2 regions of the Nocardia sp. CA-084685 genome follow, and region 1 is predicted to be linked to the other one. Evidence: predicted binding sites of a transcription regulator. Region 1 holds the regulator's gene; the other holds the start of a gene.

What was found. The regulator HspR, encoded in region 1, represses chaperone genes until heat shock. The targets are predictions, from matches to a motif close to ANNTGAGTNNNNNNNACTCANNT.
Region 2: a site for HspR is predicted at 2,789-2,811, ahead of lon (endopeptidase La). Genes of this name have one in related genera too.

The regions. Positions count from the first base shown of each region.
Region 1 is NZ_CP192094.1:9,155,688-9,160,114, forward strand. It holds gene ACQP2U_RS40440 (FAD-binding oxidoreductase) at 1-318, shown strand, start outside; gene ACQP2U_RS40445 (FAD-binding oxidoreductase) at 378-1,547, opposite strand; gene ACQP2U_RS40450 (heat shock protein transcriptional repressor HspR) at 2,202-2,603, opposite strand; gene dnaJ (molecular chaperone DnaJ) at 2,603-3,766, opposite strand; gene grpE (nucleotide exchange factor GrpE) at 3,791-4,427, opposite strand, start outside.
Region 2 is NZ_CP192094.1:9,451,903-9,456,329, reverse strand. It holds gene ACQP2U_RS41785 (hypothetical protein) at 1-41, opposite strand, end outside; gene ACQP2U_RS41780 (TIGR03084 family metal-binding protein) at 379-1,164, opposite strand; gene ACQP2U_RS41775 (hypothetical protein) at 1,295-2,650, opposite strand; gene lon (endopeptidase La) at 2,890-4,427, shown strand, end outside.

The DNA of each region.
Region 1 (4,427 bases):
TCCCCGCGCGACCTGTACGCCGATGACATGCTGTTCCTGCTGGCGAACGAATTGCCTTGGCTCACGGTGATTCCCGTGGTCGAGAGCCCGGAGGATCCGGGTTGGGTCGACGAATGGTACGAGCAATCGCGCGTGGATATCGGATTCCCGCTCGACGATATGCTCTTCGGCACGCTCGCCGATGTCGTCGGTTCACACGGTGCGTTCGACCACCATCAGGTGCTGGTCTGCGGGTCACCCAATATGGTCCGCGTGACTCTGGATCGACTCGTCGAGACCGGAACCCCCGCCGCGAATATCCAATTCGAGGGACTGTAACCAGCAGACGCAACCCCAACGGAGCGAGCCTTACGAGCGAGGTGTTCGCGGCCAAAAATTCACAAGAGCGGATCGTGGCGGATGTTCTTGGTTTGTGTTCCGGCGGCCATCAACCGGAACTTGGTGGTCTGCACCATCGAGGGTGATCCGACTATCTGCACATCCCGGTCGGACCAGGAGCCGTAGCTCGCGACGACCTTGCCGATCTGGCCGGTCACCCTGGCTTCCAACCCGGGCCAGGTGCGCTCCGGTTCGCCGGAATCCAGGTACCACCAAGGGTTTTCATCGGTCTCGGTGACCGGCGTTACGGTGAGCCATTTATTGGCGGTGGCCAGTTGGCTCAGGATCTCCAGATCGTAGAGGTCACACGGGTGATGGCCGCCGACGAACAGGTGCACCCGTGGATTGACGCGCCGCTGTGCCATCGCCATGAGCTGGGCGCGCAGGGGTGCGATGCCGGTACCGCAACCGACCATCAGCATTTTGCGTTTCACATTGCGCGGTATGCCGAGTCCGCCGAGCGGTGAACCGAGCAGCCACTGGTCACCGATATTGGTGTGGCCGACGATGGCCGGACTGACCCAACCGCCGAGCACCCCGCGGATGTGGAATTCGATCTCGCCGTTGGCATTCGCGGGCACCGCCGGGGACAGATAGCGCCACATGCGCGGCCGCGCCGGGATCTGCACGCTGATGTACTGGCCCGCGGCGTATTGCATCGGCTGATCCAATTGCAGCCGCACCACGGCGAGATTGCGCAGCACCTCGCGCCGCTCGACGACGGTTCCACTCCAGACCGGAGGCGTCGATTCCTGTTCGGCCGCGCCGATCATGGTGTCGCCGATGATTTTCAGGCCCTCGTCCCAGGCCCGGTCGACCTCATCGGTCCACATCTCGGTGCCCGCGAAGATCCGCATCGCGGACTTCAACGAGGTCGCGACGGCGTTGTAATGCGCGGCCTGCACCCCGTACTTGCGGTGATCGCGCCCGAGTTGGGCGAGGAATGGCAATAACTTATTCGGCTCTTCCAGCCGATCCAGCGCATAGGAGATCGCCTTGACCAATCTGTCACGCTGGGAATCCATCGCTGCGGGGAAGAAATCCCGGACGGCGGGATAGTTCGTGAACAGGATTGCGTAGAACGAACTGGCTAGCTTGGCCTGGCCCCCCTCCTCCGCAGCAACCGCCTTGAACGTCGTTCTTATCAAAGCGACCGTCCGCGAGTCCATTTGTGTCACAACCCCTTTTGCACTCGAACACAAACCTGTGCCGACGAGTGAAGTGCTGCGGGACACTCGACAGCAGCCGATGCGAACGAGTGTATGCGAGGTTTGCCAGCTTCGGAATCAGTCGCATAAACATCAAGCGTGTAATTCCGTCGAAACGAGGATTCGCGCCACGAAAACCCTTGAAAACAAACCGAAAGAACGAACACGACGGCGAAATCCGTCATATAACCACCGGATTCGGAAGGCCCGATTTGCAAGTTTCATCCCACACGAGGTCATGGAGCGATCGCACGGCAACCCGCGGTACGGTACCGCCCATCCGACTCGGTCACACCGCGAGCACCCACCGGCCTGGCGATCGACGGAACCGACGACCCGACCCGGCATATAGTTTGCCGAAGCACGAGCCACAGCAAACTTCGCAGCTCGGCACATCATTGGCAATCTGTCAGAAGCACATGCCGACACATACGCGGTGCTGAACCGACTGCCCGGTAATGAAACCCGGGTCGGGAGTTTTACTCGAGCACTGCCAGCAGTATTCGAGGCCATAACCCGATACGGCGTTGCAAGAGAAGGCATTCACTTATCGGCACGAAATGACAAAAGGCTCCGGGCTCGGCCGAAACCGAATCCCGGAGCCTTTCGCGCTTATCAGCGCCTATTGCGCGGCTTCCACACCACCAGTGCGGTACTGCGTTGCGGCGGCGTGAGATCGGGACGATACCCCGCGCGCAGCCGGTCCAGCTCCGCCGACATTTCGGCGACGCGCTGTTGCAGTTCCTCGACCTGATTGGTCAGTTCGATGATGCGCTTGATGCCCGCCAGGTTGACGCCCTCGTCCTGGGACAGCCGCTGCACCTCGCGGAGCAGTTCGACGTCCCGTGCCGAATAACGTCGACCGCCACCCGAAGTCCGTTGCGGGGTAACCAGGCCGAGGCGGTCATACGTGCGCAGTGTCTGCGCGTGCATGCCCGCCAACTGGGCCGCCACGGAGATCATGAAGAACTCCGCCCGCGACGCCGCGCCGGATGCCTGCTTCGGATTATCGGACATCACGAACCTGCCCATCCCGCACGTGGATCGAACCCGCTGGCCTTCTCCGCCTCCGCGTAGCGCTTGAGCGCCTCGGCGGCATTGTCGTCCAGCTTCTGCGGCACGGCCACCTTGACGGTGACGAGCAGATCGCCCGCCCCGCCGCCGGGACCGCGCTTGGGCACGCCACGGCCACGCACCCGCAGGATCCGACCGTCCGCGGTGCCCGCAGGCACCTTGACACCGACGCGCCCTTCCAGCGTCGGCACGGAAACCGTTGTGCCCAGCACCAATTCACTGTAACTGACCGGCAGCACCAGGGTCAGATCGTCGCCGTTGCGGCCGAAGACCTTGTCCTGGCTGACATGCACGGTCACGTAGAGATCACCCGAGGGCGCACCACGCAGTCCGGCCTCGCCCTGTCCGGCCAGCCGGATCTTCTGCCCATCGCTGACACCAGGGGGAATCCGCACCGTGATAGTGCGGGTCCGATTCTGGATGCCGCTGCCGCGGCAGTCGACGCACGGATCGTCGATGATCGAACCGGTACCACGGCATTCGTCGCACGGCTCGCTGAAGCCGAATGCGCCCTGGTTGCGGCTGATCACGCCGTTTCCGTTGCAGACGGGACAGACTCGCGGACTGGTCCCCGGCTTGGCGCCGCTGCCGTGACAGGTCGTACACGGCGACGGACTCGTCATCCGCAGCGGAACCGTGACACCCTGTGCGGCCTCGCGGAAGCCGAGGGTCGTCTCGGTCTCCACATCGGCGCCGCGGCGCGGGCGGCTCGCGGTGCGCGTGCCGCCTCGGTTGAACAGGCCGCCGAGCAGGTCTCCGAGGCCACCGTCGCCGGCATTCGCCTGGCCGAAGATGTCCCCGATATTGAAGTCCTGCGAGAAGCCGCCACCCGCACCGGGAGTGAAGCCGCCGCGTCCGTATCCGCCACCGGCGAACAGCTTTCGGGTCTCGTCGTATTCCTTGCGCTTGGCCGGATCCGACAGCACGGCATGCGCCTCACTGACGGATTTGAACCGTTCCTCGGCCCTGGTATCGCCGGGATTGGCATCCGGATGCAGGTCACGCGCGAGCTTGCGGTACGCCTTCTTGATCTCGTCCTGCGAGGCGCTGGAGGAGACACCCAGCTCCTTGTAGAAGTCCTTTTCGATCCACTCCCGTTGGCTCACTGGGCATCTCCTCCTCTCGGGTTCTTATTGGTTGTTCGCATTGGCATCAGCATCCGATGCCTCTTCTTCGACCAGATCGGCCACGCCATCGGTTACCCCGACGAGCGCGTGCCGAAGCACTCGATCGCCGAACCGATAGCCCTTGCGCATGACAAGGCCGATCACCGGGTCGTGGCCGGAGCCCTCGTGCTGCACGGCCTCGTGCAGGGTCGGGTCGAAAGGTTCACCCTCCGCACCGAATTCCTGCAGCCCCTGCTTGTGCAGCGCGTCGGCGAGCTTATCCGCGACCGACTTGAGCGGTCCGGCATCGAGATCGCCGTGCGCCCGCGCACGATCGAGATCGTCGAGTACGCCGAGCAATTCGGAGACCACGGCCGACTTCGCGGAATCGATGGTTGCCTGCCGGTCCCGCTCGACCCGACGCCGGTAGTTGGCGTATTCGGCGGTCAGCCGCTGCAGATCGGCGGTGCGCTCGGCCAGCTCCTTGGTGATGGCCTCGGCCATGATCTCGGCGCCCGCATCGGAACCGATGACAGGTTCGGTGCCGTTCCCGGCTTCCGGGCCGGGCCCGGCGGCGGGTTGTTCCGCCGCCGGTTCCCGGATTTCTCCTGTCTCCGGATCGATCTTGCGGTTGTCGACGAAGGTGATCGGCTCCTGTTCG
Region 2 (4,427 bases), 300 kb from region 1:
GCGGTATGCCGAGCGATCTGGGCAGGCTTACGTGATGCCACGATGCGTTCCTTTCCGTCCGCCCCTGAACCCCTCACCGCGCGGCCCGCATCGTTGAAAGCCGTACGCTTGTCCAGGTTACCGGGGCAGCCGCAGATAGCACCGCATGGAAGAGATCAGCATCACAAAGCCGGGTGACGCCCGCGATACCGAACTCGAGCGGATGGCGTCGTCGATGTTTCCACCAGCTGACAAGCGGGTAAATATACTTGGCTGGCGAGCGCCATTCTCGACTGCCACATCGAGACACCCGGCCAACGGCGTCCGGCCGACACGAACGGCGCACCCAAGTGTGGCGCTCGCCCGCACCTGCGTTCCGGTCGGACCCGATTCGGCGGGTCAGGCGAACTGGCCCGCCGACCGCCCGTCCCCCGTCGGTCCCGCGAAAGCCTGTGCGATGGTGAGCCATTCGGCGGCGTCCGCACCCACCGCGTCCAACGCCAGATCGTCACGGTGACGGCGCTGCGTCACCAGCAGGCAGAAGTCCAGTGCCGGACCGGTCACATACTGTGCGGCGTCCTCGGGACCCCAGGACCACACGCCGCCATCCGGTGCCGTGAGTTCGACCCGGAATTCCTCGGTGGGCACGGTCTTGCCGCGCACGGTGTAGGCGAAATCCCTGGTCCGCACGCCGATATGGGCGACCGTGCGCAGCCGGGTGGTCGGTGTCCTGCTCAGCCCGAGTGCGTCGGCGATGTCCTGGCCGTGTGCGAAGGTCTCCATCATCCGCGCGCTGACCATGGACGCCGGGCTCATCGGCGGTCCGAACCACGGCAGTTTGGTGCCGGAGGGCACCGTTCGCAGGGCCTCGATCAGAGCGGCACGGCCGCGACGCCATCGGGCGAGCAGTTCGGCGGCCGGTGCGGTGGACGCCTCGTCGGCGGCCTCGTCGACGAAGGTGAATGCCTTCGGGCCCACCTCCGCCACCAGCTCCGCGAAACCGTCCGGATCGGTGGCGGCCAGCGCGGCAACCTCATCGGTCCAGGCCAGATGGCCGATCTGATGGGCGATACTCCAGCCGGGGGCGGGTGTCGGCGTGGACCAATCCGCCAGCGGCGCGACGATCCGTTCCAGTTCCGTGCAGTCGTCGGCGAAATCGCGCAGGAGCGCGTTCAGGTCGGCCATCTGATCCCTGTCCCGTCCAGGTGTACTGCTTCGTACGCCGTCGCGGTTCAGCATCGCAGCGGTCCAGAAAAAATGCAAGCATGCGTGCTTGTATTTGGTGCAGCCTCGGTGTCGACCGGATTCCGGCCGGTTACCAGCCGAAAATCGTCAGGTGCGCGGCGCCGACCACCAAGCCGAGCAGTGCGCCGTGCAGGTACAGCAGCCACGCATCCTGTTCGACCGAGGCATAGAACATCTCCATGAACTCCCCCGGAGTGAGGTCCTGGAGCTTGCGCGCTGCGAACTCGTCGATCTTCTTGGCCTGTTCGAGGGTGAACTCCTCGTCCTCGACCAGGCTCGGGGCCAACCCGACTGCCGCGCCCGCGGCGCCGACCTTGAGATTGTCGAATTGGCGGCGGCCGAAGGCGACGCGCACGATCGACGTCGTAGGGCCGAGTTGGCGATGGATCTCATCGGAGACCAACCGCTCGATCAGCTGTCTGGTCTTATCGCCGTTCGGGCCGTCGAGCAACTCCTTGGACAGGTTCGGCAGCGTCAGCACCTGGTAGGCGAGGATATGCGCGAGATCGGTTGCCGCCTGCGGCTGCCGCTTGGCCAGCAGCGCCTGCTTCCACAAATACTTGTAACGCGGCTGCGGGTCACCCGGTTCGAAGACCATTTTGACCGCGATGACATTCACGATCACACCGATCGCCGCCGAGACAAGCAGCACGATCACCCAACCCGGCACCCAACCGAACACCGGAATGGTGTGGTGCACATGCATATACAGTGCCAGCAGCAGCCCGAACGGCGCACCGAGCAGACCGATGCGCACCATGAAACGCAATTCTGGGGCGGCGATGGTGGTCGTCAGATCCTTGAGGATGTACGGGTTTTCCTGCAGATACCGAATGACGAAGGATTTGATATCGATGAGCTGATCGACATTCTCGCCGAGCGATTCGAAGGCCCGCCTGGTCAATGCGGGCAATTCGCGGTCCACCCGCTGATAGATGACCTGCTTCATCGCCCTCGGCACGCCCCGCCACAGGTCCGGATTCTCGCGATACATCACCTGGTCGACGATCGGTTTGACCTGCTTGCTCGCCAGTAGCGCGAGATAGTCGGCAATACTTTCCAGATCCAGCTCGTGGATGAAATCCCGCGGACTGCCGATGCGCATCAGCGCCTTGTCGACACAAATACTGGCCATCTTCTCCGCGCGCGCCGGAATAAATCCCTGGAATCCCAACCGGCGGCCGTCGCCGGAGAACGTCGGCAGCACCTGGACCCGGCGCGGAAAGTATGGATACAACACCTGGAGGCCGGGAATCCGAATTCCGCGAAAGACGACCGGCCAGAACAGCATCAGCACACCGGTCCAGTTGGTGAGCCACCCGGCGAGCGCACTGAAGACCGGAAAGGTGATCAGATCGACGGAGAACTTCGACAGGCCGGTCAGCTCTTCCCAATCGATGAACACTCCGGATGTGAGTGTTGTCATCGTGGGATCCCCCTAAAAGCCGCCCAGGTGCTGAGATATCTAGCTGCCAACATTCTCATTGGCTCCGACGGGTGTCAATGAGACCGATCGCTGTGAGCGAACGTGGGCGGCGGTGTGGAACAAACGTGGAACGCCCGGGGTTGACTGGGCATCGCTCAACTTTTGGAAGGGTCGAACACGTGACTACACCACAGAACCTGCCGGTCCTGTTCCTGACCGATCCGATCGTGCTGCCGGGCATGGTCGTGCCCATCGAACTGGACGAATCGGCGCAGGCCGCCATCGACGCCGCGCGCGCCGCGGATACCGACGCGGTGCTGCTCGCGCCCCGGTTAACCGAGGGCTACGCCTCCTACGGCGTCGTCGCCACCATCGAACAGGTGGGCCGGATGCGCGGTGGCGCGCCCGCCGCGGTACTGAAGGCCGAACGGCGGGCCAAGATCGGTCACGGGGTCACCGGGCCGGGTGCCGCGCTGTGGGTCGAGGCCGAACCGGTGGAAACTCCCGCCGCCGACGGTCGCACCAAAGAGCTTGCCGCCGAGTACAAGAAGCTGGTCGTTTCGGTGCTGCAGCGTCGAGAGGCCTGGCAGATCATCGACGCGGTCAATCAGCTGACCGATCCGTCGGCGATCGCCGATACCGCGGGCTACGCGCCGTACCTGAGCGCCGACGAGAAGCGTGAACTGCTCGAAACCCCCGATACCGCACAGCGTTTGACCAAGCTGATCGAGTGGACCAAGGCACATATCGCCGAGGCCGAGGTCACCGAGAAGATCAGCGAAGATGTCCGCGCGGGCATGGAGAAGAGTCAACGCGAATTCCTGCTGCGCCAGCAGCTCAATGCCATTCGCAAGGAACTCGGCGAGGACGAACCCGACGGCGCCGACGACTACCGCACCCGGGTCGAGCAGGCCGACCTGCCCGATGACGTGCGCGCCGAGGCGCTGCGCGAGGTCGGTCGACTGGAGCGGGCCAGCGATCAGAGCCCGGAATCCGGCTGGATCCGGACCTGGCTCGATACCGTCCTAGACCTGCCGTGGACCGTGAAAACCACGGATAGCACCGATGTTTCGGCCGCCCGCGCGGTGCTGGACGCCGACCACCACGGCCTGGACGAGGTCAAGGATCGCATGGTCGAGTACCTGGCCGTGCGCTCCCGCCGCGCCGCGCGCGGACTCGAGGTCGTCGGCGGACGTGGTTCGGGCGCCGTGCTCGCGTTGGTCGGCCCGCCCGGTGTCGGCAAGACCTCGCTCGGTGAGTCGGTGGCGCGGGCCATGGGCCGCAAGTTCGTTCGCGTCGCCCTCGGTGGTGTGCGCGACGAGGCGGAGATCCGTGGTCACCGGCGCACCTACGTCGGCGCGCTGCCGGGCCGGATCGTGCGTGCCATCAAGGAGGCGGGATCGATGAATCCCGTTGTCCTGCTGGACGAAATCGATAAGGTCGGCTCGGACTTCCGCGGTGATCCGGCCGCGGCGCTGCTCGAGGTGCTGGATCCGGCGCAGAACCACACGTTCCGCGATCACTACCTGGATCTGGATCTGGACCTGTCCGATGTGCTGTTCATCGCGACCGCGAATGTCATGGAGACAATTCCCGGTCCGCTGCTGGACCGCATGGAAATGATCACCGTCGACGGTTACACCGAGGACGACAAGGTGGCCATCGCCCGCGACTTCCTGGTGCCACGGCAGCTGGAGCGCAATGCGCTTACCGCCGAGGAGGTTTCGATCACCGAGGCGGCACTGCGTGAGGTCGCGGCCAACTACACCCGGGAAGC